Regions from separate parts of the Bacillus sp. N12A5 genome, predicted to be linked through region 3. Evidence: riboswitches for the same ligand, from Rfam matches in the RefSeq annotation. Region 3 holds a riboswitch; each other region holds the start of a gene.
What was found. Region 3 has a riboswitch for S-adenosylmethionine ahead of metE (5-methyltetrahydropteroyltriglutamate--homocysteine S-methyltransferase). Riboswitches for the same ligand answer to the same signal wherever they lie in the genome.

Region 1: another riboswitch for S-adenosylmethionine. It lies ahead of MOC09_RS03625 (2-hydroxyacid dehydrogenase); the one in region 3 lies ahead of metE (5-methyltetrahydropteroyltriglutamate--homocysteine S-methyltransferase).
Region 2: another riboswitch for S-adenosylmethionine. It lies ahead of MOC09_RS01000 (bifunctional homocysteine S-methyltransferase/methylenetetrahydrofolate reductase); the one in region 3 lies ahead of metE (5-methyltetrahydropteroyltriglutamate--homocysteine S-methyltransferase).
Region 4: another riboswitch for S-adenosylmethionine. It lies ahead of MOC09_RS18585 (5-methyltetrahydropteroyltriglutamate--homocysteine S-methyltransferase); the one in region 3 lies ahead of metE (5-methyltetrahydropteroyltriglutamate--homocysteine S-methyltransferase).

What each region holds. Positions count from the first base shown of each region.
Region 1 is NZ_JALAMR010000003.1:75,320-82,922, reverse strand. Features, by position in the region: gene MOC09_RS03630 (FGGY family carbohydrate kinase) at 1-1,001, opposite strand, end outside; gene MOC09_RS03625 (2-hydroxyacid dehydrogenase) at 1,019-2,041, opposite strand; SAM riboswitch class I at 2,137-2,228, opposite strand; gene MOC09_RS03620 (molybdopterin oxidoreductase family protein) at 2,379-4,421, shown strand; gene MOC09_RS03615 (hypothetical protein) at 4,527-4,820, shown strand; partial or broken gene MOC09_RS03610 (Gfo/Idh/MocA family protein) at 4,974-6,139, opposite strand; gene MOC09_RS03605 (sugar phosphate isomerase/epimerase family protein) at 6,155-7,078, opposite strand; gene MOC09_RS03600 (LacI family DNA-binding transcriptional regulator) at 7,496-7,603, opposite strand, start outside.
Region 2 is NZ_JALAMR010000002.1:131,682-139,284, forward strand. Features, by position in the region: gene MOC09_RS00975 (YitT family protein) at 1-229, opposite strand, end outside; gene MOC09_RS00980 (mandelate racemase/muconate lactonizing enzyme family protein) at 324-1,439, opposite strand; gene MOC09_RS00985 (MFS transporter) at 1,448-2,719, opposite strand; gene MOC09_RS00990 (GNAT family N-acetyltransferase) at 2,831-3,682, opposite strand; gene MOC09_RS00995 (GNAT family N-acetyltransferase) at 3,687-4,136, opposite strand; gene MOC09_RS01000 (bifunctional homocysteine S-methyltransferase/methylenetetrahydrofolate reductase) at 4,227-6,065, opposite strand; SAM riboswitch class I at 6,156-6,272, opposite strand; gene MOC09_RS01005 (YajQ family cyclic di-GMP-binding protein) at 6,376-6,867, opposite strand; partial or broken gene MOC09_RS01010 (S1 RNA-binding domain-containing protein) at 6,966-7,603, shown strand, end outside.
Region 3 is NZ_JALAMR010000002.1:340,595-348,197, forward strand. Features, by position in the region: gene MOC09_RS02155 (organic hydroperoxide resistance protein) at 42-467, shown strand; gene MOC09_RS02160 (MarR family winged helix-turn-helix transcriptional regulator) at 499-942, opposite strand; gene MOC09_RS02165 (organic hydroperoxide resistance protein) at 1,085-1,495, shown strand; gene MOC09_RS02170 (TPR domain-containing glycosyltransferase) at 1,634-2,737, shown strand; gene MOC09_RS02175 (nucleoside deaminase) at 2,742-3,212, opposite strand; partial or broken gene MOC09_RS02180 (histidine phosphatase family protein) at 3,348-3,973, shown strand; gene metE (5-methyltetrahydropteroyltriglutamate--homocysteine S-methyltransferase) at 4,012-6,300, opposite strand; SAM riboswitch class I at 6,430-6,585, opposite strand; gene isp (S8 family peptidase) at 6,717-7,603, opposite strand, start outside.
Region 4 is NZ_JALAMR010000021.1:40,520-48,122, forward strand. Features, by position in the region: gene galE (UDP-glucose 4-epimerase GalE) at 1-785, opposite strand, end outside; gene MOC09_RS18550 (CcdC protein domain-containing protein) at 986-1,459, shown strand; partial or broken gene MOC09_RS18555 (hypothetical protein) at 1,477-1,575, shown strand; partial or broken gene MOC09_RS18560 (response regulator transcription factor) at 1,572-1,862, shown strand; gene pepT (peptidase T) at 1,912-3,144, shown strand; gene MOC09_RS18570 (hypothetical protein) at 3,249-3,377, shown strand; gene MOC09_RS18575 (hypothetical protein) at 3,688-3,936, shown strand; gene MOC09_RS18580 (LURP-one-related/scramblase family protein) at 4,066-4,554, shown strand; SAM riboswitch class I at 4,620-4,726, shown strand; gene MOC09_RS18585 (5-methyltetrahydropteroyltriglutamate--homocysteine S-methyltransferase) at 4,810-5,943, shown strand; SAM riboswitch class I at 6,012-6,118, shown strand; gene MOC09_RS18590 (5-methyltetrahydropteroyltriglutamate--homocysteine S-methyltransferase) at 6,196-7,332, shown strand; gene MOC09_RS18595 (3-hydroxybutyrate dehydrogenase) at 7,384-7,603, opposite strand, start outside.

The DNA.
Region 1 (7,603 bases), on a different contig from region 3:
GCCACACATGCATTGTCTTCTTTAGCAAGTGCAGACATCTCTTCCTCCATCACATCGTACGTTTCATTCGGGTAAAAAATCTGTTTTAATTTTTGATAATTCAGGCCGGTAATGCCAGGATTCGTTTCTACAAGCCACTGTCCTTGATCTGTATGGCAGTTCAGCCAAGCTTTATATTTTAGATCGTCATGCTCAGCAGTAACTTTGGTGATTGGCGTTGTTGTCCCTGATACGATGACAATGTCCTCAAGCACAGCGCCGGTACTTTTCACAGCCAGCTGTGTATCCCCGCCCCCTGCTACCACCTTTGCATGTATAGATAGCCCTAATTTGGACGCATTCTCATTTGTGATCGTTCCAGTCGCTGTTCCCGCTCTTACAAGAGGCGGAAGAATAGATGAGGAGAAGCCGAAAATGCCGCACATCTCTTCTGACCAAGTGTTTTGCTTTACGTCAAACAGCAGGGTTTCGGTTGCCTGTGATGGTTCATATGTCAATTTCCCGCTCAGCTGGTACGTCACCCAATCACTGATGCTTGTAAAACTTGCCGTTTTTTCCCACAAAGACGGCTGGCGCTGTTTTAAACCATAAAGCTTAAGCGCAGAAAAAAGTGCGGTTGGCAGGCGGCCTGTGCGGCTGTATATCTCCTGCTGATTGGGTATGCTCCCCTCCCACTCACGCCCGCGGTTATCAATGTTCGGCAATCCGAGAAAAGCTTCGCCGTTTTGATCGATCAGAACAATTCCCTGTCTTTGACTCGTCGATGTCAAACCAATGATGTCAATATCACTCGAACGGGAAAGCGCACGTTTTGCCAATCTCATGACTTGCTTCCACAGCACCTGAGGAGAAAAATAACGGCTGTCCGGGTAAAGTGTCTCGGTGGAATATACAATGTCCTCCCGTTCAACCGTTTGAACACGGCCCGACACACTCACGACTGCTACTCTCGCATTCCCTGTGCCGATATCAAATACGAGATAGCCTTTTTGTTTCTTCATTCTGTCGGCCTCCTTTCTTATACCCCTGTTTTCAGTTCGACCTTGTTATACAATGTCGGAATATTAAGAGTTTTTTCATCCTTCCACTTTTTGAGGGCTTCATTCAGGATCGCCACATGATGATCCTCCACTTCAAAGGTTGCGCCAGCGAGATGCGGTGTTGCCAGAACATTAGGCAATGAGATCAATTCGTAATCCGATTCCTCTGGAGGTTCGTGATAAAAAACGTCTAAAATCGCCCCTCTGATTTTATGTTTTTTTAATACAGATAAAAGGTCTTCACGGTTTACTACCACCGCTCTTGAAGTATTGACGAAAATCGCACTCTCTTTCATCAGATCAAAATACGCCCGATCTATAAGTCCAAGCGTTTCCTCGGTACGAGGCAGATGGATAGAAACGATATCACTGTCCGAAAAAACCGTTTTAAGAGATACTTTTTGATACAGCGGATGATCGTCTTGTACGTATGGATCGTAATACTTTATTTGACAGTCAAACGCAGTCAGGAGTTTTGCAATCCTTTGCCCAACTGCTCCAAACCCAACCATGCCGACTGTTTTTCCCGATAATTCGTTTCCTTTAAATTTGACATAAGCCTGCAAGTAATCGCTGTCCCACTTCCCATCCTTCAGCCATTGATTTGAAGTGCTGGTATGGCGGAGAAAGGAAATCATATTCCCGATAAACATTTCAGCCACGGCTTGTGCATTTCGCCCGGGTGTATAGAAAACGGGTATGCCCCTTTTTGACGCTGCTGCCACATCCACATTGGAGGGCATTCCCCTGCAGACGCCCACAAATGAAAGATCTGGAACAGATGTAAATACGCTGTCTGTAACTTGATCAAGCTCTGTAATCAAACCTATCGCATTTGTTTCTTTTAATAGCTGAATCATTTCTTTTTCCCGGTATGCCCGGCCTTGTTCCTTCCAGGAGTGGTAAGCAACCGAGCCAAACAAGTTTTTAAGCTCTTTGCGTCCTTCTTCGTTGTACGGTGCTGTAACCAAAACCGTCATGGTGCAAAACATCCTTTTCATCGTATTTTTTCATAAAAAAATCTCTTTCCGAAGATGGAAAGAGATTCATATATAGGCGCGCTCTGTTACAGGCAGACGCCGGTATAAACCTTGCTTTCCTATCTTTCAAGCTGTCGCTTGCTGGAATTGGCACAATAATGTTGCCGAGGTTTCATAGGGCCAGTCCCTCCACCTCTCTGGATAGAAAATGTTGAGTATGTAATTTTCGGAATAAAGAATACGTTTATCATAAAGAAGTCTCAGATTGATGTCAATCTCTTTTTTTCAGAATTGACGTTATCATCGGAAGTGTTATAATTCTTACAAAATATCTAACTAGAGAGAGGAACAGGGCCACATGAAATCTTTTGCCACACAACAGAACGGCATTCTCAAATCCGTTTGCTCGCTGGACTGCCCGGATCAGTGCGGATTGTTAATACATAAAAAAGACGGAAAAATTGTAAAAGTGCAAGGCGATCCCGATCATCCTGTCACGGCCGGAAACATCTGCAACAAAGTCAGGAACATGACGGAGCGCATCTATGATAAAAAGCGGCTGACTACACCGCTTAAACGGACAGGTGCGAAAGGCCAGGCGATATTTGAACCAATTTCTTGGGAAGAGGCAATTGATACCATTACCTCCCGCTGGAAGCAGCTGATTGATGAAGAGGGAGCTGAAAGCATACTTCCGTACAGCTTTTACGGAAATATGGGGAAATTAACAGCGGAAGGTATGGACCGCCGTTTCTTTTACCGAATGGGTTCAAGCCAGCTTGAACGGACGATTTGCAGCAAAGCGGGATCTGAGGGCTATAAATATACAATGGGTATAAGTGCGGGGATTGATCCTGAGGAAACCATTCATACGAAACTATTTATTTTTTGGGGTATCAACGCGGTCAGCACAAACATGCATCAGATTACAATCGCTCAAAAAGCACGAAAACAAGGTGCCAAAATTGTTGTGATTGATGTGCATAAAAATCAGACAGGGCGTCTCGCAGATTGGTTTATTCCAATAAAGCCGGGAACTGACAGCGCACTTGCTCTTGGCATCATGCACATTTTATTTAAAGAAAACCTTCATAATGAAGCATTTCTGTCTGAATACACGGTTGGCTATGAAGAGCTCCGTGAACACGTGAAACAGTATGATCCGGAAAAGGTATCACTGATCACCGGTGTCAGCACCGAAGATATTTACCAGCTGGCAAGAATGTACGGGGAAACCTCCCCTTCTTTTATCAGAATCGGAAACGGACCCCAGCATCACGATAACGGCGGGATGATTGTAAGGACGATTGCCTGTCTTCCGGCGATCACTGGCCAATGGCTGCACACAGGAGGCGGCGCAATCAAGCATAACAGCGGAATTTTAGAATATAACACAAATGCGTTGCAGCGCCCTGACTTACTGAAAGGGCGCACACCGAGATCGTTTAATATGAATCAGCTTGGCAAGGTGCTTTTGGAAACAGATCCGCCTATTCGCTCTCTATTTATTTACGGAACGAACCCGGCCGTCGTCGCGCCAGAAGCGAACAAGGTCAGACAGGGCTTGCTGCGGAAAGACCTGTTTACTGTGGTTCATGATTTGTTTTTAACGGAAACGGCTGCATATGCGGACATTGTACTGCCTGCAACATCCGCTTTTGAAAATACTGATTTTTATACCTCCTACTGGCACCATTACATTCAGCTTCAGCAGCCGGTGATTGAGAGATACGGAGAAAGCAAGTCTAACACTGAGGTATTCCGTCTTCTGGCTGAAGCAATGGGATTCACAGACCAGGAGCTCAAAGATTCAGATGAAGAATTAATCCGCCAGGCACTTGACCATCCTGATAATCCGTATTTAGCGGAGATTGATTACGATTCACTTTCTAAACACTCATTTATGAAAGCGAAACGCGAAAAGCCGCTGTTTCCAGGCAAACTCCCGACACCAAGCGGAAAAATAGAATTATATTCAGAAAAAATGAAACAAGACGGCTTCCCGGCTTTACCGACATATACGCCTCTTGTATCCGATAATGAACATCCGTTTATGTATGTTCCGGCGCCAAACCATAATTTCTTAAACTCAACGTTTTCGAACAATGAAAAACACATCAAGCTTGAAAAGACGCCAAAACTCTTTATCAATACAAAAGATGCTGATGAACATGGAATCGCTGATGGGGATCCTGTACGAATTTGGAACAGCCGCGGAGAATGCGAGCTGACCGCTGCAGTCGGGGAACAAGTGCTGCCCGGTGTTGTCGTCAGTCAAGGATTATGGGCGGATGAACCAGGAAAAAAACAGCTTGTAAACGCACTTACCCCGGATCGCTTATCCGATATGGGCGGCGGCGCTACCTTTTTTTCAGGCCGCGTGCAGATTGAAAAAGCATGAGCGAAAAACCGCCAGAGCACATTCTGGCGGTTTTTTTTGGTGATATTGAAACCCGGGGTATGCCAAGCCCGTATAACATAACATCGACATAATGGAGGCATGCATATGGACGTTTTTTTAGGAATCGGTATTGCTTTGGCTGGCTATTTTATCGGTGAAGGCTTAAAGCAAATGAACCATCCAAAAGCAGTTGAAAAAAGTGATACCTTGCTTATAAAAGAACGAGATATTTACTTTTACATCGGACATTTTTTAGGAATAACTGCAACTGAGGCAAAACAGTTAGCCGGAGACATGACAGACCTGCCTTACATTGAGATAAACGGGAAAAAGTATGTGCAGAAACATCTCTTAAAAGAATGGACATTCACTTTAGTTGAGAAACACCAGGGTGAATAAAATCTGGGAGAGCGAGATCATCACTCGCTCCCACAGTTTCAGTTGTATAGAGTCACCATCACTAAAACATTACCCATAAGCGGTAATACTGATCAAAACCACATCTCTTTCCACACTAATACCTGCTGATTGACAAACATTATGATCTTGATGTTATTGATAGTCCACCCATACTGCGCCTTTATCCGCGGATCGAACGCAGTTTTCCACCCAGCGTACTCCTTCCACACCTGCTTCAATTCCTGGATACCACATGTCATTCAATTCTTTCCCTTGATCTGCAGCCTCCATTGCTACGGCAAACCGTGAATAAAGATTTGACCACGCTTCAAACAAACCTTCTGGATGCCCGCCTCCAATCCGGTCATCTTGTAATGCTTCCGGATATAAATACCCCATTCCGCGCTCTAAAATCTGTACAGGTTTTCCCTGTATTTCAAAACGCAGCTGGTTGGGCTGTTCATCCCACCATTCAATACTTGCTTTGGAACCGATCACACGAATTTTCTGGCCATGCATTGATCCGGCATTTACACAAGAAGACCACACCATGCCGACCGCGCCATTATCATACTCCATAATCGTATAAGCATTGTCCTCAAGTGGTGCTCTGCTTTTTACAAAGCTTTGCTTTGTACACAATAATTTTTTTATTTTCAGTTTCGGCAGCATCACTTCAGATAAAAATAGTGGATGAGTGCCTAAGTCACCTAGTACATAGCTAGGACTGCGAACTTCGGGTCTACACGCCATTTCGTGCTAACGTTTTGCAATTCCACCTGATCAGAGTGGAATCCGTGTGCAAATTGCATGTGAATCATGCGAATGTCCCCTAATTCACCGTTAGCGATCATCTGGCGTGCCTGTTCTATCATTTGATGCCCCGAGTAGCCATATGTAATACCGACGACTCGGTTGTTTTTCTTTGCAAGACATTCTAGTTCTTTTGCTTCTTCGACCGTAAAACAAAGAGGTTTTTCGCATACGACATGTAACCCCGCCATCAGAGCTGCTTTGCAGATTTCATAATGTGTGCCATTGGGAGTTGCAATAGACACAGCCTCAATGCCGTCTTCACGTTTTGCTTCTCCTTCAAACATTTTCCGGTAATCTGTATAACAGCGTTCCGGAGAAACATGCAAGTTCATACCGAACTCCTTTCCCCGTTCCGGTATGATATCAAATGCGCCTGCAACCAATTGGAAGTGATGATCACGCAATGCCGCCGAACGATGAATGTATCCAATCTGACTTCCCCGGCCGCCTCCTACCATTGCCCAGCGTATCGGTCTTTCTACCATTTTTTCACCATTAATCACCCTGGTTCCCCCCTGCTAATAACCAAGTTTTTTTAAATAAGCAATGCTCTGGCTGACATCTCTTAAACTAGTATCAGAGTTTCTCGGATCACGTTCCTGTTCGATCGTAATGTAGCCGTGATAGTGAATGTCTTTTAGCAACTTGTAAATCGCTTCATAATCAATAATTCCTTGTCCGATCGGACACATGACTCCTTTTGCGCAAGCATCAAAAAAGCGGATATGCTCACCCATTACTTGTTGATAAACATGTTCATCAATGTCTTTAAAATGGATATAGTCGACACGGTCTGCATAGTCCCGCAGCCATTGTTCCGGATCCATCTTTGAATAATATAAATGACCTGTATCAAGACAAAGCCCCGCAATATCATATGGTATATCCTTTAGTAATTGCTGAATCTCATCCTCAAATTCAATATATCCCCCTGCATGAGGATGGATGACGGCCCGCACGCCATACCGCTCCCACGCCCGAACCGCGATTGTCCGAATATGAGACATCATGCAGTCCCAATCCTTTTTAGATAACCGTTTCGCTTGATCAGGATGCCCCGCCTTATAATCTCTTTCGTCATGACCCCAGTCAATCAGGACCAAATAAGGCGGTGTAAAGCCCCCCTTTTTTTCCTGCAAAGAGAAAGGGAGTGTTGTCATGAGAGAACATATATCGTCTGCCTGCTGCAGCAAATGTTCTAAATTAGACGACGTTACTAAATCATCAAAAATGGTACCGGCAATAATGGACAAATTGTTTTTAAAAAGCTCCGCTCGTACTCGTTCGACGTCCATCGGAATATAGCCGTACGGACCCAGCTCGATCCCTTTATAACCGGCTTGTGATGCCTCCTGCAGCACTCTCTCCCATGGCGGAAGAAATGGATTTTTCGGATCATCTACACCCCAGCAGCAAGGCGCACCAGCAATGTGAATACTCATTCCCAACACCTCTAATCAAATTTTTAATTGATAAACCATTTAAATAAAGCGCTTTCTTTTAGGAGGATCACATATTGGTTTAAAACAACATCCATTTTCCTTTGTTTTAACAGCAGCGGTTTGTATAAGTTATTATTCATCATTGCAGCACCCATAATATAAAGCGCTTTATATTATAATCTTTAAATGTTTGGTTAGACTTTACTAACAGACCGTGCAATAACAAATCGAAAGCGCTTTCTTTAATTGCTAGCTAATTGTATAATATTCAGTATATTTTGTAAATATTTTTGGCAAAAAAATAAGCTGAACCCGAACAGCTTTGACTTTTCGTTTTTTCGATTTTCTTTTGGCCAACAGCAAAAAAGCAGCGGTTCATAAACCAGCTGCTAAATAAATAGAACATAATTCAAAGCTTCAGCGAAGACAGCTCGTGGATTTTCGGACAATTAATTTCGGCAATACTAAAATTTTTTGTTTTTCTGAAGCTTTACCTTCTATCTCCCCGATCAGTAAATCCACTGC
Region 2 (7,603 bases), 210 kb from region 3:
TTCTCATCTCCAGCCATTTTAAAGCGGTAAAAAGCATCGACACATTTACAGCCCACACGGAAAAACCATGGGGAATTTGAAACAGATAATGCAATAGCACCGCAATACCTGCTGCCCCGCCTGTCGGAATATCATGCGGAAATAAAAACAAGGACATGCCGAGTCCCTGCAGTACGCCGCCTACGATAATCATAAACGTAAGTTTTGCTTTCATCAGCAGTTCAGCCATTAAGTCATTTGCTCCTTTATGAAAAGACTTGTCCGCTGTTTCCATTTTATGAGGCTGTCCATGATTTATGTCTGCAAATAAAAGATGGCCCAGCTTAATATGCTGAGCCATCCCATTTGTAGCAATTAACGATCTCCATATTGATTTCTGTTCCAATGCCTTTTCCTTTCGGGAGATGCACTATTCCTTTTGAAGGCTGAAGGCTGATGAGATCGGTAAAAGGATTTTCCATGACATCCCATTCGATCGGTTCAATTTGATCGTTCTCCATTTTTGACCATGGAGGGAGACAGGCTTGCGCAAATAAAGCGTACAGCCGTGAAAGGGAACCGTCATATGCATGAGCGGATGCTCTGACGCCGAAATAACGGGCGAGCTGGAGGCAGTCCCGAAACTCATCGATTCCGTTGACATGCATGACATCGGGCTGAATGATATCCAAACAGCGCTGTGAAAGGAGATGCGCAAATGGAGCCGCGCCTTTCATATTTTCTCCGCCGGCAACAGGCACAGATAAACGGCTGCGCAGCAAAGCGTAATCCTGCGGATGATCAAAGGGCAAAGGCTCCTCAAACCAGCCGATGTTCGTCCATTCTGAGAAATAGCGTTCCCATTTAAAAGCGGCTGCAGCGTCGTAGCTTTGGTTTGCGTCCAGAATCATCGTAATAGAGCTGCCGGCCGTATGCTGCAACGCATTGATGTGCCGAAGATCTTCCTCGAATGAAGTCCCGCCGATTTTGACTTTGATTTGCTTAAAGTCTTTTTTTAACTGGGCTTCAACGTTGGAAACTGAACGGCTGATCCATTGCGGCTGGTCTGAATATGATTGAAATGAGGCATATACAGGGATCTCTTCTCGAAATCGCCCGCCCCATAGTTCACAAACCGAACAATCCGCAGCTTTGGCCGCAATTTCTGTCAGTGCCATGCTTACAGCAGAGGCCGCCCGCTGGTGCCATTTTTGAATCGTGCGCACCAGGGGCAGGCGGCTGCCGGCCTGTTTTCCTAAAAGATACGGGATAATCCTTTTGGTAAAACCGACATGGAGAGCCGGAAGCCAATCGACGCATTCTCCCCAGCCGTCGATCCCGCTTTCTGTGACAATTCTGATGAGATAGCAAGTTCGATATCGTTTAAACCCGTTTGCATCTCCGTATGCATTTTCTAATTGGTGCAAAAGCGGAAAGGTCTCAACCCGTTCAATTTTCAAACTGGATGCTACCTTTCCTCAGCAGGCTGTAGCCGGTTGCCAGCCATTTTAGATTCTTCTTCTTTTTCTTTTGTTTCTTCTTTGTTTTGATTGACATGGATCAGCATGATCACGAGTATGCCGACAACAAGCGTCAATCCGGCAATACTTAAAAACATGCCGGGTCTGGACCATTCCATCAGGCGTCCGAAAATCGGAGGCCCGATGGCAACCCCTAAGAATCGAACTGATCCGTACAGCGAGGTTACAAATCCACGTCTTTCTTTGCCGACAGCTCCGGTTATAAAGCTGTTTACACAAGGAAGTACAAGGCCTGAACCGATACTGCTCAGGACGAGAACGCTGATAAAGAGCACAAGATTTTCAATGAAAGATAAAGCCGCATAAGATACGGTCATAAACGCCAATCCCAGAACGATCAGCTTTTTCATTAGCGATTGCTTTTGGCCGATTTTGCTTCCGGTTGTATAAGATGTCACACACATGACCAAAAGGGGAATTGCCAAAATCAAGCCTTTTTTAACGCCGTCGGTATCGTATGTTTTTTCTAGGACATCTGAAAGGTAAAAAAGGATGCCGAATAAAGTAAATAAACAAGTTGCCCCTGCTAAATAAGCAGTAAACAGCCATCTGCCCTCATGTTTAAAAACACTTAATAGCCCTTTTGCATATTTTCCAATCGGGGGCGGTTCTTTTTCCTTTTTCTTTTCCTTAATAAAAATCCAAGTCAGCACGATTGAAATGATACAAAACACCGGGAAGGCGAAAAACGCGCCATACCAGACAAGCAGGGCGATTAGCGAGCCAATGATCGGCGAAAGCACTTTCCCCATGCCGTTTGAAGCTTCAACAAGGCCAAGCACCTTGCTTTCCTGGGCGCCTTTAAACAGATCCCCTGACAGCGCCATGGCAATTGGGCCGGTCCCGGCTGCTCCGAGTCCCTGAAGCGCCCGGCCAGCCATAACCCAAGGGTATGCATTGTCAAAAAAACCTGCGGCAAACCCGGCTAACAAACCGCCCGCTCCATATAGAAATAAACAGGGGATAATGATGGCTTTCCGGGAAAAACGGTCTGCGAGATAACCGACAATCGGAATCGCAAACGCCGCAATCAAGGAAAACACTGTGATCACGAGACTGACTTGAAATTGTGATAAATGAAGTTCAGATTTCATTTTTGGCAAAATCGGAATAAGCATTGAGTTTCCTAGGGTTAATATTAAAGGGATTGAACCGATTGCAACAATCGTCATTCCGTTATTTTGTTTTGATGATTCCATCTCAGAGCACACTCCTTTTCTTCTGCTTAGAATGTCCCTGATGGCTCCGTTTATTCAACGATCAGACCGCAAAAAACCGAACAGAAAATACCTGTTCGGTAAAAAAGAGGATTAGCCGAGGGCCTGTGATATTAAAGCATATAAGTGTCCATTTTGGATAGGAAGCTTCTTTTTCTGGTAAAGCATAAGCGGAGGCTCATCGTCTGCTTGAAATCCCATTTCTATCAGGCTGTCATGCAGAGAGGTGTGTTCAGCCGGTATGTCGATTCGCATCGGACTTTGTTTGCCGGCGGCCAGCCTGCTGATTAATCGTGCAGCAACGTCTGATGATGGGGCGACAATGGGGCCGAATTTCAGATTGGCTGGTGTTTGTACAGTTAGGCCGTAGCCAATGAGATGTCCCTTGTTGTTTCTGGCAACGATACATTCCTCTGAATTGGAAATAAGTTGCTGCAGAAGGTTTGATCGGTCTCCGCCAAAGGCTGCCAGATCTGCTGCGGCTATGTCTTGAAAGTCTTGTTCTTTAAAGGAGGCGAGCTCAGCGTTGGGCTGCTTTGCAAAAGGCTGAAAACTGTGACAGCTGTATTTTCGGACTGAACCTGCGTGATGAAAACCAGCTTTTTCATAAAGCGGCAAACCTTCTTTTGTGGCGCAAATCCTGATGGCGGTGCTTTCATCCGTTTTGCTGATACACGCGTTTACCATCCGCCGCCCGAGACCGAGCCGTTTGTATTCTATGTCGACGATGACGAGGCCGATAGAAGCGAGACGGCCAAACAAAAATAAGCCGATACAGGAGATGATCTCACCGCGGATGTTTTGATAACCGAAAAAGCGTCCTTGCCGGACAAGCAGTTTCAGTTCTTGTTCGCCATAATCCGGCCATCCGGCCTGCCTGCAAAGCCGCAATAAGCCGGGGACATGTTCTTCATGAAACTCAAACAGCTCATCCATTACGTTCATCAGATCACCTGCTTGTTCCGATTTTTTTGCACATGACGATATGAGTGCCAATGCCAGGAATCTCAAACGGTTCGCCGCGTTCTTCCCAGCCAAGTTTTGCGTAGTAGCCTTTGACATGTTCTCTTGCATTGCACCAGACCGCCTGCACGCCTCTCTCTGCCAGTTTCTGCTCCGCGTGTTTGATCAGTGTGCTTCCAGCTTTTTGATCGCGATATCCTTCAAGCGTTGCCATGCCTCTCAGCCTGTACGCAGGGGACTCCGTTAATAAAGGCTGATTTTGAGGGGAAAAAGAAGCGATGCTGATTAGCTTCCCTTCATAAAATGCACCGAGATGAAAGGAGCCTTCTGTATGATCCTGTTCATATTTGCATTGTTCGATGGATTGATGGGGACGCAGGACGCGGTGCCGGATGCCGTATGTATCTTCCGCAGAAATGGTTTTAACTTCGAGCATGATGTTCCTCCTTATAAACTGATTTTCTTTATCGTAACACGAATTACGCTGAAAAAGACCGCCCGATTGGCTCAGGCAGTCTTCTAGGCATTAATGCAAATAGATATTTTGGCGCTGCTCATCCTTTTGCTGAATATACGAAGTGAGCTCGGCGGTTAAGTCAGATCTAAGAAAAGGCGTAATCAAGTAGATCCCGTTAAACAGCTCGCATGCCGTATCCAACAGAGAGCGTGCAATCGCAAGGCCTTCCGCTTTTTGTTTCTCCTTATCCTCGCCGGCGAGGGCCATTTTTTCGCGAATAGAGTCAGACAGCTTAATGCCCGGAATTTCATTGTGGATGAATTCAGCATTCCGGCTGCTTGTGAGCGGCATAATGCCGATATAGATCGGTGTCTTCAGATGCTTGGTTTCGTTATGGATATCGACAAGCTGCTGCTCGGAATAAACAGGCTGTGAAACAAAGTAATCCGCGCCGCAATCTATTTTTTTCTCCAGCCGTTTTACGGCTTTATCCAGATGGCGGACGTTAGGATTAAATGCGGCGGCCACTGAGAAATTCGTTTTCTTGCCAAGCGGCTTTCCTGACAGGGACAGCCCTTCATTGAACTGTTTGATCAGCCTGATTAAATCAAAGGATGTTAAATCATACACAGACGTTGCACCCGGAAAATCCCCGATTTTAGATGGGTCACCCGTAATGGCCAGCACATCATTCAGCCCTAATGTATCCAGGCCCATTAAATGTGACTGCAAGCCGATAATGTTTCGGTCCCGGCACGTAATATGGACAAGGGACCGCATATCGAGCTGCTGCTTCACAAGGGCACCGCAGGCGACATTGCTGATCCGCGGGGTAGCCAGTGAATTGTCGGCGAGTGTCAGGGCATCAATTCCCGCTTCCTTTAATTCAGCAGCTGCGGACAGAAATTTGTCAAAGCTCAATTTTTTCGGCGGATCCAGCTCTACGATGATGGAGCGTTTTTCCGCCGCGATCTCATTCAATCCGGGCTCCATCCGCTCGTGCTGAACGGAAATGAATTCCTTTTCCCTGGTTTTGACTTCTTTTTCCGTAATCGGAGCAAGTCCGCCAACCGCTTCGGCCATGGCTTTGATGTGATTCGGCGTGGTGCCGCAGCAGCCGCCGATAATCCGTGCGCCTTGCTTGCGGAATTCTGACGCGCTATTTTGAAAATACGTGTCGTCTGTTTCATAGACGAGCCGTCCCTCTTCAAGCGACGGAAGACTGCTGTTTGGATAAACTGATAAGAACACATCATCAAAAATCGGCACTTCGCTGAGCGCTTCAATCATGTGATAAGGGCCAAGGCGGCAGTTAATGCCGACGATATCAGCTCCGAGATCCGCAATCGATCGCAATGCTTCGGAAAGCGGTGTTCCGTCCTGCAGTACACCTTGCTCATGCATCGACACATTCAGCATAATCGGAAGATCAGTCTCTTTCCGCGCGATTTTGAGTACTTCACGTGCTTCTTCCAAATCATAATACGTTTCTAGCAGCAAGCCATCCGGCCCTTCATGCAGCAGCAGGTACAGCTGCTCGCGAAAACTGCGTTTGATCTCGTCAAGGCTGTACGCGTTTTTATTAAACGTGCGGATGCCGCCCATCGTCCCAAGCACGTACGCGTCGCCAGCTGAAGCCCGCGCGATTTTTACTGCCTCTTGATTCATTTTTTTGATGTCATCCTCAAGGCCGTGTCTGGATAATTTAATATAATTGGCGCCGTACGTATTCGTTTGAATAATGTTGGCTCCCGCTTCAACGTACGCTTTATGTATGCGCTGAATTTCCTCCGGCTTCGAGATGTTAAGCTCCTCAAAACACCTGTCAATGCCATAGGAGTAGAGGAGCGTCCCCATGGCGCCATCACCGATTAGCACCTGTTTTTGTAAATCTTCTAAAAGTCCCATTGTCTGCCTCCTTTATTCACATTCAGCAAGGAAAAAAGAGAAATAAAAAAAGTCCTCTTAAGAAGAAGACTTTGTCAGTGATTTTGTCTCTTCTTATCTTCCAAGCTGTTCGAGCTTGCTGGATTTAGCACCTTGGTCATGGCGATTGCCATTACACCGGTTGCTGAAGCTTCGTCGGGCCAGTCCCTCTGCTTCTCTTGATAAGAACGGATATGAAGTTTTGTGTTCAGGAAATGCCAAGATGCCGGGCCTTTTCCCTTTCTCCAAATTTACCGAAAATAAAGACAATAATCAATAGGATTCAGAAAATTTATCTGAAATTTATAAATTGAACGTCAATTGGCAGCTCCGCACCCCGCACAGCTGAGATAATTTGCTGCAGGTCATCTTTGTTTTTTCCAGTGACGCGCACTTGATCATCCTGCACCTGAGACTTTACTTTCAGTCCGGAGTTTTTGATGATCGTATTGATTTTTTTGGCGTTGTCCTTGTCAATGCCTTGAACAAGCTTTGCACGCTGGCGTACCGTTCCGCCTGATGCGTTTTCCACCTTGCCGTAATCAATGTTTTTTGTCGGTACGTTTCGTTTAATCAATTTACTGACCAGCACATCCTTCAGCTGGCTTAATTTGAACTCGTCATCGGAAACAAGGACCAGCTCCTCTTTATCTAAAGAAATGTCGCTTTTGCTTCCTTTAAAGTCATATCTTGTACTGATTTCCTTCAGTGCAATTTGGATTGCGTTTTGCACCTCAGGCAATTCCACCTTGGATACAATGTCAAATGAACTTTCTTTTGCCATATGAAAACCTCCATAACATTTAATTTATGTGTTGATTATAGTAGAATAAAGAGAAACTTCCAACAGAACAAAGAATCAATTTGTGATGATTGGAAAAAATGTTAACAAAATCCGCAGAAAATAAGCGGAAAGGAAGGACGATAGCATGAGACCAGGGCAGCAATTAACCTTGAGTATAGATCACCAAACCGACTTCGGTTACTTTTTAACCGACGGAGAAGATACGATTCTCTTACATAACAGTGAAATAACTGAGGATATCGAAGACAGAGACGAGGTAGAGGTCTTTATATACGTCGATCAGCAGGAAAGGCTTGCGGCCACGATGAAAATTCCGGTCATCAGCGCGGATGAGTACGGCTGGGTCGAAGTGGTGGATACAGTGGAAGATATGGGCGTTTTCGTTGATGTCGGCTTATCGAAGGACGCGCTTGTCGCAACCGAGCATTTGCCGCCATACGAGGATGTCTGGCCGCAAAAAGGGGATAAGCTTTACTGTATGCTGAAGGTGACGAACCGGGGGCGCATGTTTGCGAAGCCAGCGCCAGAGGATATCATCAGCGAACTGTTTACCGACGCTTCAGACGATCTGATGAATAAAGAGCTGACAGGTACGGTGTACAGGCTGATCGCATCGGGCTCATTCATCATCACGGATGACGGGATCCGCGGTTTTATCCATTCTTCAGAGAGAAAAGAGGAGCCAAGACTCGGTTCAAGAGTCACAGGCCGGGTG
Region 3 (7,603 bases):
TTTACAATTTAATTGTATAAAATATATTGGAGGAATGAAAAATGAGTCAGCCATTATTTACAGCATCTGTTTCAGCGGTAGGAGGAAGAGAAGGAAAGGTCATTTCATCAGACCGCGTTCTCGAGCTCGATGTCGCAATGCCGGGGACACCGAGAGCAAAGAAACTAGAAAAAGCGACAAATCCGGAGCAGCTGTTTGCAGCGGGTTACGCAGCTTGCTTTGACAGCGCACTGCAGCTGGTAGCAAGAACAGAACGGGTGAAAGTGGAGACAGAGGTTACAGCGCATGTCAGCCTGTTAAAGGACGAAGCAGATCAAGGCTACAAACTGGGGGTGACGCTGCAAGTGAAAGGAAAAGGAGTCAGTGCGTCAGAATTACAGGCACTTGTGCAAAAAGCGCACGGCGTCTGCCCGTATTCAAAAGCAACCTCTGGAAATATCGATGTGACACTTGAAGTAGCTGAATAAAAGAAAAGAGGATGCCTCGTATAAGGCATCCTCAACTTTTTTGATGGATTGTTTCCAGCAATGTAAAGAGAGCGGATTTTAACTGTTTCAGGTCTTCACCGGACTGTTTGGAGAGCCCCAAGATCGTTCCTGGTATGTCGGCAGCTTTTTCTCTTAATGATTCCCCGTCCTCTGTCAGGCTGATCAACACGGACCGCTCATCCTCTTCAGATCTTTTTCTCGTAATCAACCCCTGCTGTTCCATCCGTTTTAGCATTGGAGTGAGCGTGCCTGAATCTAAATACAGCAGCTCGCCCATTTTTTTGACAGTAAGCGTTTCATGTTCCCATAACAAAAGCAAAGCCAAATATTGCGGATACGTCACATTCAGCTTATCAAGCAGCGGCTTGTATTGCTTTGTCATTTCCCTCGAACTCGCATAAAGCAAAAAACAAAGCTGATTCTCCAATTTCATATGGTCAAATTCATTTTCCATCTTGTTCACCAACTCTTTCTGACATTCCATTCTATTGTATCTGAAAAACACCACTTTTCCTATTCTCGGCAAACTTAGCATGTTTAAAAAGAACAGAATGGGAAATATAACAACTAGATACGATATAAGGAGGATGGAAATGATGGCACTATTTACAGCTAAAGTAACCGCGCGAGGCGGCCGGGCAGGACATATTACTTCAGACGACGGTGTTCTAGATTTTGATATTGTCATGCCGAATGCCAAAAAAGAAGGACAAACCGGCACAAACCCGGAACAGCTCTTTGCGGCAGGATACGCTGCATGCTTCGGCGGCGCGCTCGAACACGTGGCCAAAGAACAAAATATCGAAATTGATTCCGAAATCGAAGGGCAGGTCAGCCTTATGAAGGATGAGAGCGACGGCGGGTTTAAAATCGGCGTCACACTGGTTGTGAACACGAAAGATTTAGATCGGGAAAAGGCACAAGAGCTTGTCGAGGCTGCTCATGAATTCTGTCCTTATTCTAAGGCGACCAGGGGAAATATTGATGTAAAATTAGAATTAAAATAACGATCGGCATCCTGAGATTCTCAGGATGTTTTTTTGTGTGGAAGCATGAGGAGCGGGCATGATCTTTTCGAAGGATGAATACATGTAGTATAGGTACATGTAGTATAGGTGAATTCAGTCTAGAGAAAAGGTGAGCACATGAAAAAAACAAAGCTGTCAGTTTGTATGATTGTGAAAAATGAAGAACGCCATATCGCCCGCTGTTTAGAGAGTGTGCAGCATATTGCCGATGAAATTATTGTGGTTGATACCGGATCAAACGATCGTACGGAAGACATTTGCAAAAGCTTTCATGCCCAAGTTTTTCGCCATAAATGGGAACAGGATTTTTCACAGGCGAGAAATGCCAGCCTGCAGCATGCCAAGGGAGAGTGGATATTGATCCTGGATGCCGATGAAGAGCTGGATCCGGACACGGGCAGCCTATTGCCTTCGCTGCTGACAGACAGCCTGCCGTCTCTCGGTTATGTGAAGGTCGTGAACTATACCGGGAAGCAATGGAATGAAAATGAAGCGTTTGAACAAAGGCAGATCAGGCTGATCCGCAATCAGCAAAACATAGTGTTTACGGGAAGTATTGGCGAAAGGCCTGAGGGAAAAGCGGCAAGCAGCTCTTTCACGCTTCCATGTATCATTCACCATTACGGCCATTTAGAGCAGGAGGCACAGCAAAAGCATCAGCGCAACATGAGCTTTTTGAATACGGAATTGCTGGCATCCTGCACTGACCCGTCTCTCGTCTATCAGAAAGCAGCTGAATATGACAGAGGAAACAAACATGATAAAGCCCTCAGCCTGGCAATGGATTATATCAATGAATGTAAGAGAAAAAAGCAAATTCCGCCGCCTAATGTCTATTATTTAAAGTATAAATTATTAATAGACGCAGAACGGTACGAAGAAGCGGAACACGATATCAATGAAGCACTCGGGCATTATCACGATTACTGCACGCTCCACTATTACAAAGGGGTCATCAAGTATCAGCTTAAAAAAGTAAGAGAAGCAATCACGGCATTTGAGGCTTGCCTTCAAATCACTAATGAAAATCATCAGTACGTAGAGGTAAAAGGAGCAGCCGATTTTAAATCAAGCTGCTGGCTCGGTGTCTGCCATGCTGAATCGCATCAGCATATGACCGCTGTGCTGTATTTGCAAAAAGCGCTGAAGGCCAATCCGAAGTGCCCGCGGGCACAGCGTCTTCTCAGCGAATTAACAAAGGATCAGGCCGCGCATGCCTGATCCTTTAATATTCTTTTTTATTGTCAAAAGCCCGCCATGCCTGAAACGGGGATAAATGCTCTGTCAAAGTCACTTGATAAAAGGGGATCGTTCTTTCTTCAGCTGGTTTATCAATTTCTTCATAAATGAACGAATCATCAAACCCCGCTTCGGCAGCGTCGGAATGCTCTGCCGCATAGTAAACGGCTTTTGGCCGGGCCCAGTAAATGGCGCCTAAACACATGGGGCACGGCTCGCAGCTCGTATATAAGATGCAATCATCAAGCTGATAGGTGCCAAGTGCCCGGCAGGCGTTCCGAATAGCTGTCACTTCCGCATGGGCAGTCGGATCATTGCTTGTTGTAACGTTGTTCTGCCCCTCGGCAATAATAGAACCGTCTTTTACAATAAGGGCCCCGAAAGGCCCGCCAACTCCTGCATTCACTCCTTCACGAGCGAGGTCGACAGCCCGTTTTAAGAACTTTTCATGATTCATCCCAAACCCTCCTGTCAATTGAGTGTTATAAGTATAGCCGAAAAAGGGGGCAAAGAACATTCTCAAAAAAGTGCAAAATAAACAAAGTATTTGGGGGATTTGCTAAGATAAGAGGAGAAAAGAGGAGGGGGAAACATGCTGCATTTATATATTGCCAGACACGGACAGACCCAATGGAACGTAGAAAAACGGATGCAGGGCTGGCTGGATTCTGATTTGACAGAACTTGGGCTGTACAACGCCCGCGCTCTTGGGGAGCGTCTGAAGGATATTGAATTGAATCAGGTCTACATCAGCCCGAGCAAGCGGACAGAAGAGACAGCAAAAACCATACTGGGATCGCGCAGGCCCCCGCTGGTGATAGATCATATATTCAGAGAAATGTCACTGGGCTCATGGGAAGGGAAAAAACAAGAGGATATTGAAAGGGACGAACCAGATCTTTTTCATGCTTATTTTCATTATCCCGAAGCTTATCGCCAGCAGGGATGTGAAACGTTTTTTGACTTTGAAAAACGGGTCAGGCTGGCTCTCCAAACGATTTTAGACAGCCATTCTTCCGGTAATGTTCTCTTGGTTACCCATTCTGTCTTTATATTAATGCTGTTAAATATCATAAAGGGGAGACGCGTTAACGACATATGGAATTCTGCTTACATACATGATACATCATTGAGCCTTGTGGAATTTGATGAAATGGAACAGCCAAAATAGTAAAAGAAGGGGACGGGAAGCATCGGAAACCGATTTCCGCTTTCTAATAGAAAAAACCATCTGCCAAAGACAGATGGTTTCTATTTTATACAAGCTGTGTCTGCTGAGCTCTTGCTTGTTTTGCAGCTTCCACCATGTTTTTCAATGCGGCAACCGTTTCTTCCTGCTGTCTTGTTTTCAATCCGCAGTCTGGATTTACCCAGAAGCGGTCAGTCGGACAGACGGCAAGCGCATCAACGATAATGTTGTACATTTCTTCAGTTGACGGCACCCGAGGGCTGTGAATGTCATACACACCAAGGCCAAGGCCTTTGAGATACGGATGCTCTTTTAAGTAATCTAAAAATCCTCCGTGGCTTCTGCTGTGCTCGATCGTAATGACATCCGCATCCAGATCATTGATCGTATCGACAATGTCTTCGAAGTTGCTGTAGCACATATGCGTATGAATTTGTGTCTCGTTTTTCACGGAAGAAGTGGTTAATCTGAATGCTTCTGCCGCCCAAGTCAAATATTCATCCCAATCGCGGGTTTTTAATGGAAGGCCTTCGCGCAGTGCTGGTTCATCGACTTGGATGATTTGAATGCCTGCGTCTTCAAGCGCTTTTACTTCTTTCCGAAGGGCAAGCCCGATTTGGAAGGCGATTTCTTTTCTCGAAATATCGTTTCGAGGGAAAGACCAGTTTAAAATTGTAACCGGACCTGTCAGCATTCCTTTCACATGCTTGGATGTCAGGGACTGTGCATATACCGTGTCTTTCACTGTCATCGGTTCAATAAATTCAACATCTCCGTAAATGACTGGCGGCCGAACACAGCGTGAGCCGTATGATTGAACCCAAGCATATTTTGTGAAGGCAAAGCCGGCCAGCTTTTCACCGAAGTATTCGACCATGTCTGTCCGTTCAAACTCACCGTGAACAAGGACATCAAGTTCCAATTCTTCCTGAATATCAATCCACCTTTTGGTTTCCGCATTGATAAAGTTTTGATACTGTTCATCAGACCATTCATTTTTCCGCCATTTTTGGCGTGCGCTCCGCACTTCAGCAGACTGCGGGAAGCTTCCGATCGTAGTCGTCGGCAAAAGCGGGAGGCCGAGAGATTCATTTTGCAGAGCTAAACGTTCTTCAAACGGTATCGGACGCTTGAAGTCATTATCTGTTAATTGCTCAAGCTCTTTCTTTTGTTCAGAATTCGTGCCTGTTGCAAACAGTTTAAGCGCCTGAATATCAGCTTTTGCCTGCTGGATTTGTTCGCTGATCGCCGCTTTTCCTGATACTAACCCTTCTTTCAAAGCTGTCAGCTCGGCCAGCTTTTCTTTTGCGTAGGATAATCCGTTCAGCAGATCCTTTTCCAAATGCTCGTCAGGATGTTTTGCTACCGGAACATGCAGCAGACTGCTTGAAGGCTGAATCCACAGTTCATCAACGTTTGCATAGCTGAGAATATCTAGAATGGCATCGAGACGTTCTTCAAGGTCTGCTTTCCAAATGTTGCGTCCGTCGATCACGCCGGCTGCCAGTACTTTGTCTGTCGGAAAGCCGTGTGTTTTCAGCTGTTCCAGGTTTCTGCCTTTGTCGTGAACGAAATCAAGGCCGATTCCCTGAACCGGGTAAGAGATCAGCTCTTCATAGGCATCAACAGAATCAAAATACGTCTGTAAAAGCACATTCAAAGAGGAAAGCTCACTTGTAATGCTTTCAAATAATTCTTTTGCGCCGCGAACATCTTCGCAAGAGGCGGTAACGAGTGCCGGCTCATCGATTTGAACCCATTTTACGCCTTCTTCTTCAAGCTCTTTCAAAAGCTGTACATATAACGGCACAAGGCGTTTTTGGATTGCTTTAGCTTCTGACGGTTCATAGCCTTTAGCAAGCGTAACGAACGTATATGGGCCGATAATCACAGGCTTTGTTTCAACGCCGTATGCCTGTTTGATTCGGCGATAATCTTCGAGCTGTTTGTTTCTTGTCAGGCTGAACTCAATGCTCTCGTCATATTCCGGAACGATGTAATGGTAATTTGTATTAAACCATTTTGTCATTTCACTTGATACAGCGTCTTTTATTCCGCGGGCGATAGCGAAGTATGTATCGGTAGCGTCAGTCAAATGTCTGAATCGTTTCGGAATCCAGTTAAAGCTGACCGCTGTGTCGAGTACATGGTCATACTGTGTGAAATCAGAAACAGGCACAACATCAATCTGCTGGTCAATTTGTGTTTTTACTGCGGATAAAAATAGGTCATCCATTTGCTTTAAAAACGTATCTTTATCAGTGCTGCCTTTCCAATACGCTTCAAGTGCTTTTTTCCATTCTCTGTTCAGTCCGATTCTCGGAAATCCTAAATTCGATGTTTTGATGGTTGTCATTGTTTCTCCTCCTTTATATGTAAAACACTCTAAGTTAACCCGCGGATACAGGCTGCTAAGAGGTTTCCTCACAAACAAAAAGCCTCTTTCCCATGAGAGAAAGAGGCTTTTCTGCGTAAAACACTGCCTCTCTCATCTCTCAGACACAATCTGATGGAATTAGCACCGTGCCTTATGAGACATCAGTCTCGGCGCGAAAAGCAGTGCGCCCCATTTCACAATGGAATTACGGTCGGTTGCTGTTGGGGTCAAAAGGCCAATCCCTCGCCCAACTCTCGATAAGAGAAAATGTTATTAATTTTTTGAAAAGTTGAATCATTTGTTGGTAATCTTAACAGCAATTCAAATTCGCTGTCAACATAGAATTTGAAATTTTATTTACAAATTACGGCATTTATTATATGAGAAAAATAAATTTATAGTGTCATCAAATGTGATTGCTCTGCTTTTTCTGCCAGCTCATCAGGAGCAGTTAAATACAGGAATCCATTGCCTGCCAGCGTTTTTGCGATATCAAGCGGGAGTGTCCTGCGAACCAGCTGTGCATAAACCTCAGGTTCAGAAAGCTTTCTTTGAAATGATTCTTCTTCAAAGCTTTTAATTAAAGCGAGCGCTCCGCTGACGTGAGGGGCAGCCATTGAAGTCCCGGTGAGCTTGCCGTATTTCTTGTTAGGGAGGGTGGATAATATATTTTCTCCCGGTGCCACAAGATCGATTTCTTTATTGGCGTTAGAAAATTCTGACGATTCTCGAGCTACGGAAACAGAACCAACCGCGATCACTTCATTATAAGCCGCGGGGTAGGAAAGCTCTTCTGTTCGTTCGTCGCCGTCACCTTCATTTCCCGCCGCGCAAACGACAAGCACTCCGTTTTTGACGGCGTTTTTCACGGCTTCTTCAAGCTCCGGAACATCGCTTGGTCCGCCAAGGGACATTGAGATGATATCGACTTTCTGTTCCACAGCGTAGTTAATGCCGTTAATAATCCATTCGTATTGTCCGCTGCCGTTTGCGCCGCCTAGAACCTTCACAATCAATAGGCTTGCCTCAGGAGCGACTCCAGCAATGCCGCCATTTGAATCATTAGCGGCAATTGTTCCGGCGACGTGTGTGCCGTGTCCGTTGTAGTCGGAAATCGCATCTTCCTTGCCGCCGTCATCATCTGTGAAGTTCTTTCCGCCGATGATTTGGTTTTTTAAATCAGGATGGCTTGTATCGCAGCCAGTGTCCAATACTGCAATTGTTACGTTTTTGCCTTTTACCCCTTTTGCCCACAATTCTGGCGCCTTAATCACTTTAATGC
Region 4 (7,603 bases), on a different contig from region 3:
GTTCCGAGGTTGTAGGCATCGGCTCCTGTGGAGTTCAATACTTTTTCCAGCGCTTTGACGTGGCCTTCTGCGAGATCAACGACGTGAATATAATCGCGTACGCCTGTCCCGTCTTTTGTCGGATAGTCATTTCCAAATACGCTTAATTGCTCCAGCTTGCCAACGGCTACTTGCGCTACATACGGCATGAGGTTATTCGGAATGCCGTTCGGGTCTTCACCGATCCGTCCGCTTGGATGCGCGCCAAATGGATTAAAGTAACGAAGCAGTGCAACGCTCCACTCATTGTCGGCTGTATGCAAATCACGCAAAATTTGCTCCAGCATGAGCTTCGTCTGTCCATAAGGATTTGTCGCACCTAATGGAAAGTCCTCTGTAATTGGTGATGTTTCCGGAACGCCATATACCGTGGCGGATGAACTGAATACAATTTTTTTGACGCCGTATTTCTCCATGGCCTCGCATAAAATAAACGTTCCCGTCAGATTGTTATGATAATATTTGAGCGGAATCGCAACAGATTCACCAACTGCTTTTAACCCTGCAAAGTGAATTACAGCTTCAATTTCATTTTCCGCAAAAACCGAATCTACCGCTTCCCGATCCAATAGATCCGCTTCATAGAACGTTAAATCTTTTCCCGTAATCTCCTTGACGCGGTTCAGCGCCTCAGCCGAACTGTTGGACAGATTATCGAGAACGACAATCTCATAGCCGCTGTTCAATAGCTCCACACATGTGTGGCTTCCGATGTATCCCGCGCCGCCTGTAACAAGTATTGCCATGATGTAAACCCTCCTAAAAAATGACCTGCTATTATTATATAGTGTTTAGGACGGCTCCACATCCATTTTGAAGAAGTTTAATCGTTTATTAATAGTTTCTTCATATTTTTTCGACCAATTTGATAGAGAAAAACCAATCTGCCGGTTGACGTTTTCTTTCTGCATTTTCGCTATGCTTTAGGCAGAAAGGATTTGATGAGATGGCAATGAGCCCTTATATTTTGATTGTCTTTATTCTTATTGTTTTATCAATGTATCGAGAAAGAACGGTAAAGCCCGGTAAACTGCTGATCATTCCGCTGCTGCTGTTATGGGGCGTATCAGCATCGTTTCAGCCGGCGTATTTCCATTCCGTATTGCATGTGGCGATCAGCGGCATTTTATTACTGATCGGGCTGGCCTGCGGGTTTGGCATTGGGAAGATGGTAAACGTGCGGATTCACCCAGAAACCGGAAAGGTCACTTCACGCGGCTCCCTTGGAAGTGTTATCCTCATTTTAGTGATACTTTCTTTGCGTATGGCCGCGAGAGTATGGCTGCCTGAGAGCAATGAGCTTTTTATTGCCGTTATTCATTCTATGTTCTTCATCCCCCTCGGCACCATCACTGCCCGCAACATCATGCTTTACAAAGCATACAGACGGCTGACCGCTGGCAAAGTATCGATTCAATAACTGAAAGAAGGACCAGCATGAACCGACAATCTCCGGCTCGGCACTACAAGAAGCTTGTGCCGAGCCTTATTCTCATTTTCAATTGCATGCAATTTTTATCTCACCCATCCAAAGCGCCAGAGGCGAAGCGATTTTCCGTACAGCCACAGCTGCCAAAATGATCAGTGAGACATTTCGCTCGAAACAAACTCAAGCAGCAGAACTGGCCGAGCCATTCACAAAAAGAGAGCTCGAGGTTCTTCAGCAAATGGCCTACGGGTTGCGAAACGAGGATATTGCTGAAAAGCTTTTCGTCAGCGAAAGCACTGTGAAAACCCACGTGCACCGCATCCTGCAAAAATGCAATGCCCAAGACCGGACACAGGCAGTCGTTTTTGCCATTCGAAACGGGATTGTGCAATAGAAAACCCTTATCCCATCATGATAAAATAAGGCAAAGGAGATGATTGGAAATGAAAGAAGAAATCATTGAACGGTTTACTACATACGTAAAGGTCGACACACAGTCCGATGAATCCGTCGACACCTGCCCTTCCACACCCGGCCAATTGACGTTAGGCAACATGCTCGTTGATGAATTGAAATCAATCGGCATGCAGGATGCAGCCATTGATGAAAACGGTTATGTCATGGCGACTCTTCCCTCCAATACTGAAAAAGACGTGCCGACAATCGGCTTTCTCGCTCACGTCGATACCGCCACAGACTTTACCGGCAAAAATGTGAATCCGCAAATCGTTGATAACTACGATGGAAAAGACATCGTTCTCAATGAACAGCTTCAGGTCATCCTGTCGCCTGATCAATTCCCTGAGCTGTCTGGCTATAGAGGTCACACACTCATCACCACAGACGGCACCACCCTTCTCGGCGCAGACAATAAGGCCGGTATCGCTGAAATCATGACAGCCATGGATTACCTCATCAAACACCCTGAAATCAAGCACGGCACGATTAGAGTCGCCTTTACGCCTGATGAAGAAATCGGCAGAGGGCCACACAAATTTGATGTAAAACGGTTCAATGCGTCCTTTGCCTACACTGTTGACGGCGGCCCGCTCGGCGAGCTTGAATACGAAAGCTTTAATGCCGCTGCCGCAAAAATCACGATCAAAGGCAATAACGTACATCCCGGCACGGCAAAAGGGAAAATGATTAACTCTGCAAAAATCGCGATGAAGCTGAACAGCCTGTTGCCGGCAGATGAAGCGCCTGAGTATACAGAAGGCTATGAGGGCTTCTACCACCTGCTGTCGATTCAAGGAGATGTAGAGGAAACAAAACTCCACTACATTATCAGAGACTTTGACAAAGAGAACTTCCAAAACAGAAAAGACACAATGAAGCGTGTCGTTGAGGAGCTTCAAAACGAATACGGAAAAGAACGCGTTCAGCTTGATATGAACGATCAATACTACAACATGAAAGAAAAAATCGAACCTGTCATCGAAATCGTCAACATTGCCAAACAAGCGATGGAAAACCTCGGCATTGAACCGAAGATTTCTCCAATCCGCGGCGGGACGGACGGATCCCAGCTGTCCTACATGGGACTCCCGACGCCAAACATCTTTACCGGCGGGGAAAACTTCCACGGAAAATTTGAATACATCTCAGCTGATAACATGGTCAAAGCCGTAAACGTCATCGTTGAGATTGCAAAGCTGTTTGAAGAACAGGCGTAATGCCAAAAACCAGTCCAAAAAAGGACTGGTTTTTTTGCGTAAAAATGAAACATTTTTAAAACGTCCTCCGTAAAACAAGTATCAACGGATGAGGAGGAAAAACAGTGACAAAACAAGCAATTGCTGCAAAAAAGAGCCTATTGAAAAAATGGATCACGACTAGACCGCTAAACATGCAAAAGAAATCCAGCCCGTTTCAAAAGATCAGAAAAATGTTCAAACGCTTCTTCTAATTGACATACACATCCTCAAAACCACAATCTCAATCCCTCTCGTACCGCCCAAATGCTCCGTGATTTGGGTTTTTTGTGTTTGATTGCGGAAAATAGGGTATACATCAAACAAGCAAAAAAAAAGAGAATCCAAAAACAGGTAATTAGAATCACGAAAACTTAGTCTTAAAGTTATATAAAGGAATTGATTATAGCGTCGATAGTAACTATAGAACCAACCAACAACTAGAATAACCATCGAGATGTAAGACTATTTTCAGGTCAACAGGTTAGACTGTTTTAGAGGGACAGTAATTTATTTTTAGTCGATTTGGAATTTTTTGAATACTTTTTGACATTTTATCCGTACAATAGAGAATACCAAAACTATTTTTGGGAGGTATGTAACATGATCCTATTTATTATCATCGCATTATGCGGCTATCTTCTTTTTTCTTTCAGCAAGGACAATCGCCGCAAACCGCAAAAGACAAGCCCTCTGCCAGCAGCCGCACCTCATCACAACAACCTAATCGACCTTGACGCCATCCGCCAAAAACGCCGGATGCATCTTTCCTAATTCTATATTTCAAACGAAAAGGCTGCTGAATCAGGCAGCCTTTTAAAATTGTTTTGATTTAGAGCCTGAAAACTTTTCACCCTCTATCCGTAATTTCATACTAGGCAAATCCAAAAGGAGACTTTAGCAATGATTGAATTATTTATGAAACAAAAAATGTTCTCGTTTAAAGATGCGTTTCACATTTATGACCGGGATGAACAGGAGACATTCAAGGTCGAGGGGCGGTTCTTTTCGTTAGGGGACTCGTTACAAATGACAGATTCAACAGGAAAAACGCTCGTGTCCATAGAACAAAAAGTGATGTCTTTTTTGCCGCGATACGAGATTTCAATTGGCGGAGAAACGGTTTGTGAAGTGACGAAGAAGGTAACGTTTTTCAAACCGAAGTTTGAGATTTCCAAGCTTAACTGGGAAATCGAAGGTGATTTGTGGAAGGACGAATTCCAGCTGACGGACGGGAAGAATGTCCGGATGTCCGTAAGCAAAAAGTGGCTAAGCTGGGGCGATTCCTATCACTTGCAGATTGCAAACGAGGAGGATGTGCTGATTTGCACGGCTATTGCTATCGTACTGGATATGGTTTTATATAACGATGAAGATGAAAGTATTTTCTAAAAAGTGTTGACAATTGATTCAAAAGTAATAATATTAAGATAATTGAAATCTATATATGAAGATGTACCTTATCAAGAGAGGTGGAGGGACTGGCCCTATGATACCCGGCAACCGCTGTTTTAAACAGAATGGTGCTAAATCCTTAAGAACATTGCGTTCTTGCAGATGAGGCGGAGATTTGATCGTTCAAGCTCTTCCTTACACAAAGGAAGAGCTTTTTTATGCTCAACATAATTTAGAAAAGAGGCGAATGACATGGCTCAACAAACACATCTTGCAGGACAAAAAACAGAACAACAGCGCAAAGCTCCTTTCCGTGCCGATCATGTCGGCAGTTTATTGCGCTCTGCTCCGGTGAAAGAAGCCCGGCAGAAAAAAGCGGCCGGCGAGATCACAGCGGAACAGCTGCGTGATGTCGAAAACCAAGAAATCACCCGCATTGTGGAAAAACAAAAAGAAATCGGCCTTGATGTGGTAACAGACGGGGAATTCCGCCGTTCATGGTGGCATTATGATTTTCTGGAAGGGCTCGACGGCGTGGAACCATTCATTCCGGCTGAAGGGATTCAGTTCCATCATGCCAAAACAAAAGCACGCAGCATCAAGGTGACGGGAAAACTCGATTTTACGAGCCACCCAGCACTTGCCGATTATCAATTTTTACATAAGATTGCCGGCGGGGCGACACCCAAGCTGACGATTCCGAGCCCGAATATGCTGTTTTTCGGTGAAAAGGCTGATAAGGGGATTTATGATGACCAAGAGGAATACTTTCATGACCTGGCCCAAGCGTACAAAAAAGCAATCAAAGCCTTCTATGACGCTGGCTGCCGTTATCTTCAGCTTGATGATACGTCATGGTCTCTCTTCTTTGAAGAAAAAGGCAGAGAGGTTGTCCGGGCGCTCGGCGGCGATCCAGAAACATTGCCTGCCTTGTTTGCCAAAACGATTAACGATGCAGTGGCAGACCGGCCTGATGATTTAGCAATCACGATGCACATTTGCCGCGGCAACTTCCGTTCAACTTGGGCGGCATCTGGGGGCTATGACGCTGTTGCAGAAACGATTTTGGACGGCTTAAACCTGGACGGCTTGTTCTTGGAATACGATGATGACCGCTCTGGAAACTTTGATCCGCTCCGTTATGTGAAACGCAAAGATCTGCAAATCGTGCTCGGCTTGATCACATCAAAATACGGCGAGCTCGAAAATCCTGACGATGTGAAACGCCGAATCAATGAAGCGGCGCGCTTTGTCAGCTTGGATCAGCTGTGCCTCAGCCCGCAGTGCGGTTTCGCCTCTACAGAAGAAGGAAACCTTTTGACAGAGGAGCAGCAATGGGCAAAGCTTCGCCATGTCATCGACATCGCCAACGATGTGTGGAGATAATCTATCATTGACAGAAACAGAAAATGTGTGAATAATAGATACTATCAGAAAATTTCATAAAAAGGTTTTCCTTATCAAGAGAGGTGGAGGGACTGGCCCTGCGATACCCGGCAACCGCTGTTTAACAGAATGGTGCTAAATCCTTTAGAGCAATAATTGCTCTTGAAGATAAGGTTGAGATTGTCACACAAGCTCTTCCTTATCCAAAGGAAGAGCTTTTTTATACTCGAATGGAAAGAAGGAATGGACAACATGTCACAACAAACAACACCCGCAGAACAACAATCACTTCAAAGAAAAAAACCGCCGTTTCGCGCGGATCAAGTCGGGAGCCTGCTGAGATCTGAGCCCGTCAAAAAAGCACGGCTGCAAAAAGCGGCTGGCGAAATTACGGCTGAACAGCTCCGCCAAATTGAAGACGATGAAATCACCCGCATTGTGGAGAAACAAAAGGAAACCGGCCTGAACGTCGTGACTGACGGTGAATTCCGCAGAGCGTGGTGGCATTTTGATTTCTTAGAAAATCTGGATGGCGTTGAGCCGTTCACTCCTGAGCACGGCATTCAATTCCATAATGTGCAGACTAAAGCACGCGGCATCAAAGTCACAGGTGATATCGACTTTTCAACTCACCCAATGCTTGAAGATTACTCATTTCTCCACAGCATTGCCGGTGATGCGACGCCAAAGATGACGATCCCAAGCCCGAATATGCTGTTTTTCCGCGGCAAGCTAGAAAAGGCTTCCTATAAAAATGACTATCACCTTTTCCAGCACGATGTATCCAAAGCATATAAAAAGGCGATTCAAGCGTTTTACGACAGAGGCTGCCGCTACCTCCAGCTTGATGATACGGCATGGGCTGTTTTCTTATCTGAAAAAGGCTTAAAACAAATCGAAGCGTTTGGAACAACGCCTGACGAGCTTCGCCAGCTATTTGCGAAATCCATTAACGACGCGATTGCTGACCGTCCGGATGACTTGACGGTAACCATGCATATTTGCCGCGGCAACTTCCAGTCCACTTGGACAGCTGAAGGCGGCTATGACGCAGCAGCCGAAACTATTTTTGACGGCTTGAACCTGGACGGGCTTTTCTTAGAGTATGATGATTCACGCTCAGGCGGATTTGAGCCGCTCCGGTATGTGAAGCGCTCTGACCTTCAGCTTGTCCTTGGTTTAGTGACATCTAAATTTGGTAAGCTTGAACATCCGGACGATGTGAAACGCCGTATTGAAGAAGCATCCCGTTATGTGAGCTTAGACCAGCTTTGCCTCAGCCCTCAATGCGGATTCGCTTCCACTGAGGAAGGCAACAAGCTGACTGAAGAACAGCAATGGGCGAAGCTTCGCCACGTGGTTGAGATCGCTAACGATGTGTGGAAATAAGCAAAGAAAAAACACACTTGATTCCCTAACGGAGCAAGTGTGTTTTTTCTATCATTGTGCAGTGTAGCCCCCATCAAGGACGACAGCCTGCCCAGTGACGCCCTTCGCCTTCTCGCTTGCCAAAAACACGGCATAATCCGCAATTTCCTTGACGGAAAGCAGTCGCTTTTGCGGCACAAGCGGAAAAATGACTTGTTCAAGTACAGAGTCGTAAGGGACATTTCTCGTTTTCGATAGATCGCTAAGCTGATTGCGTACAAGCTGGGTATCG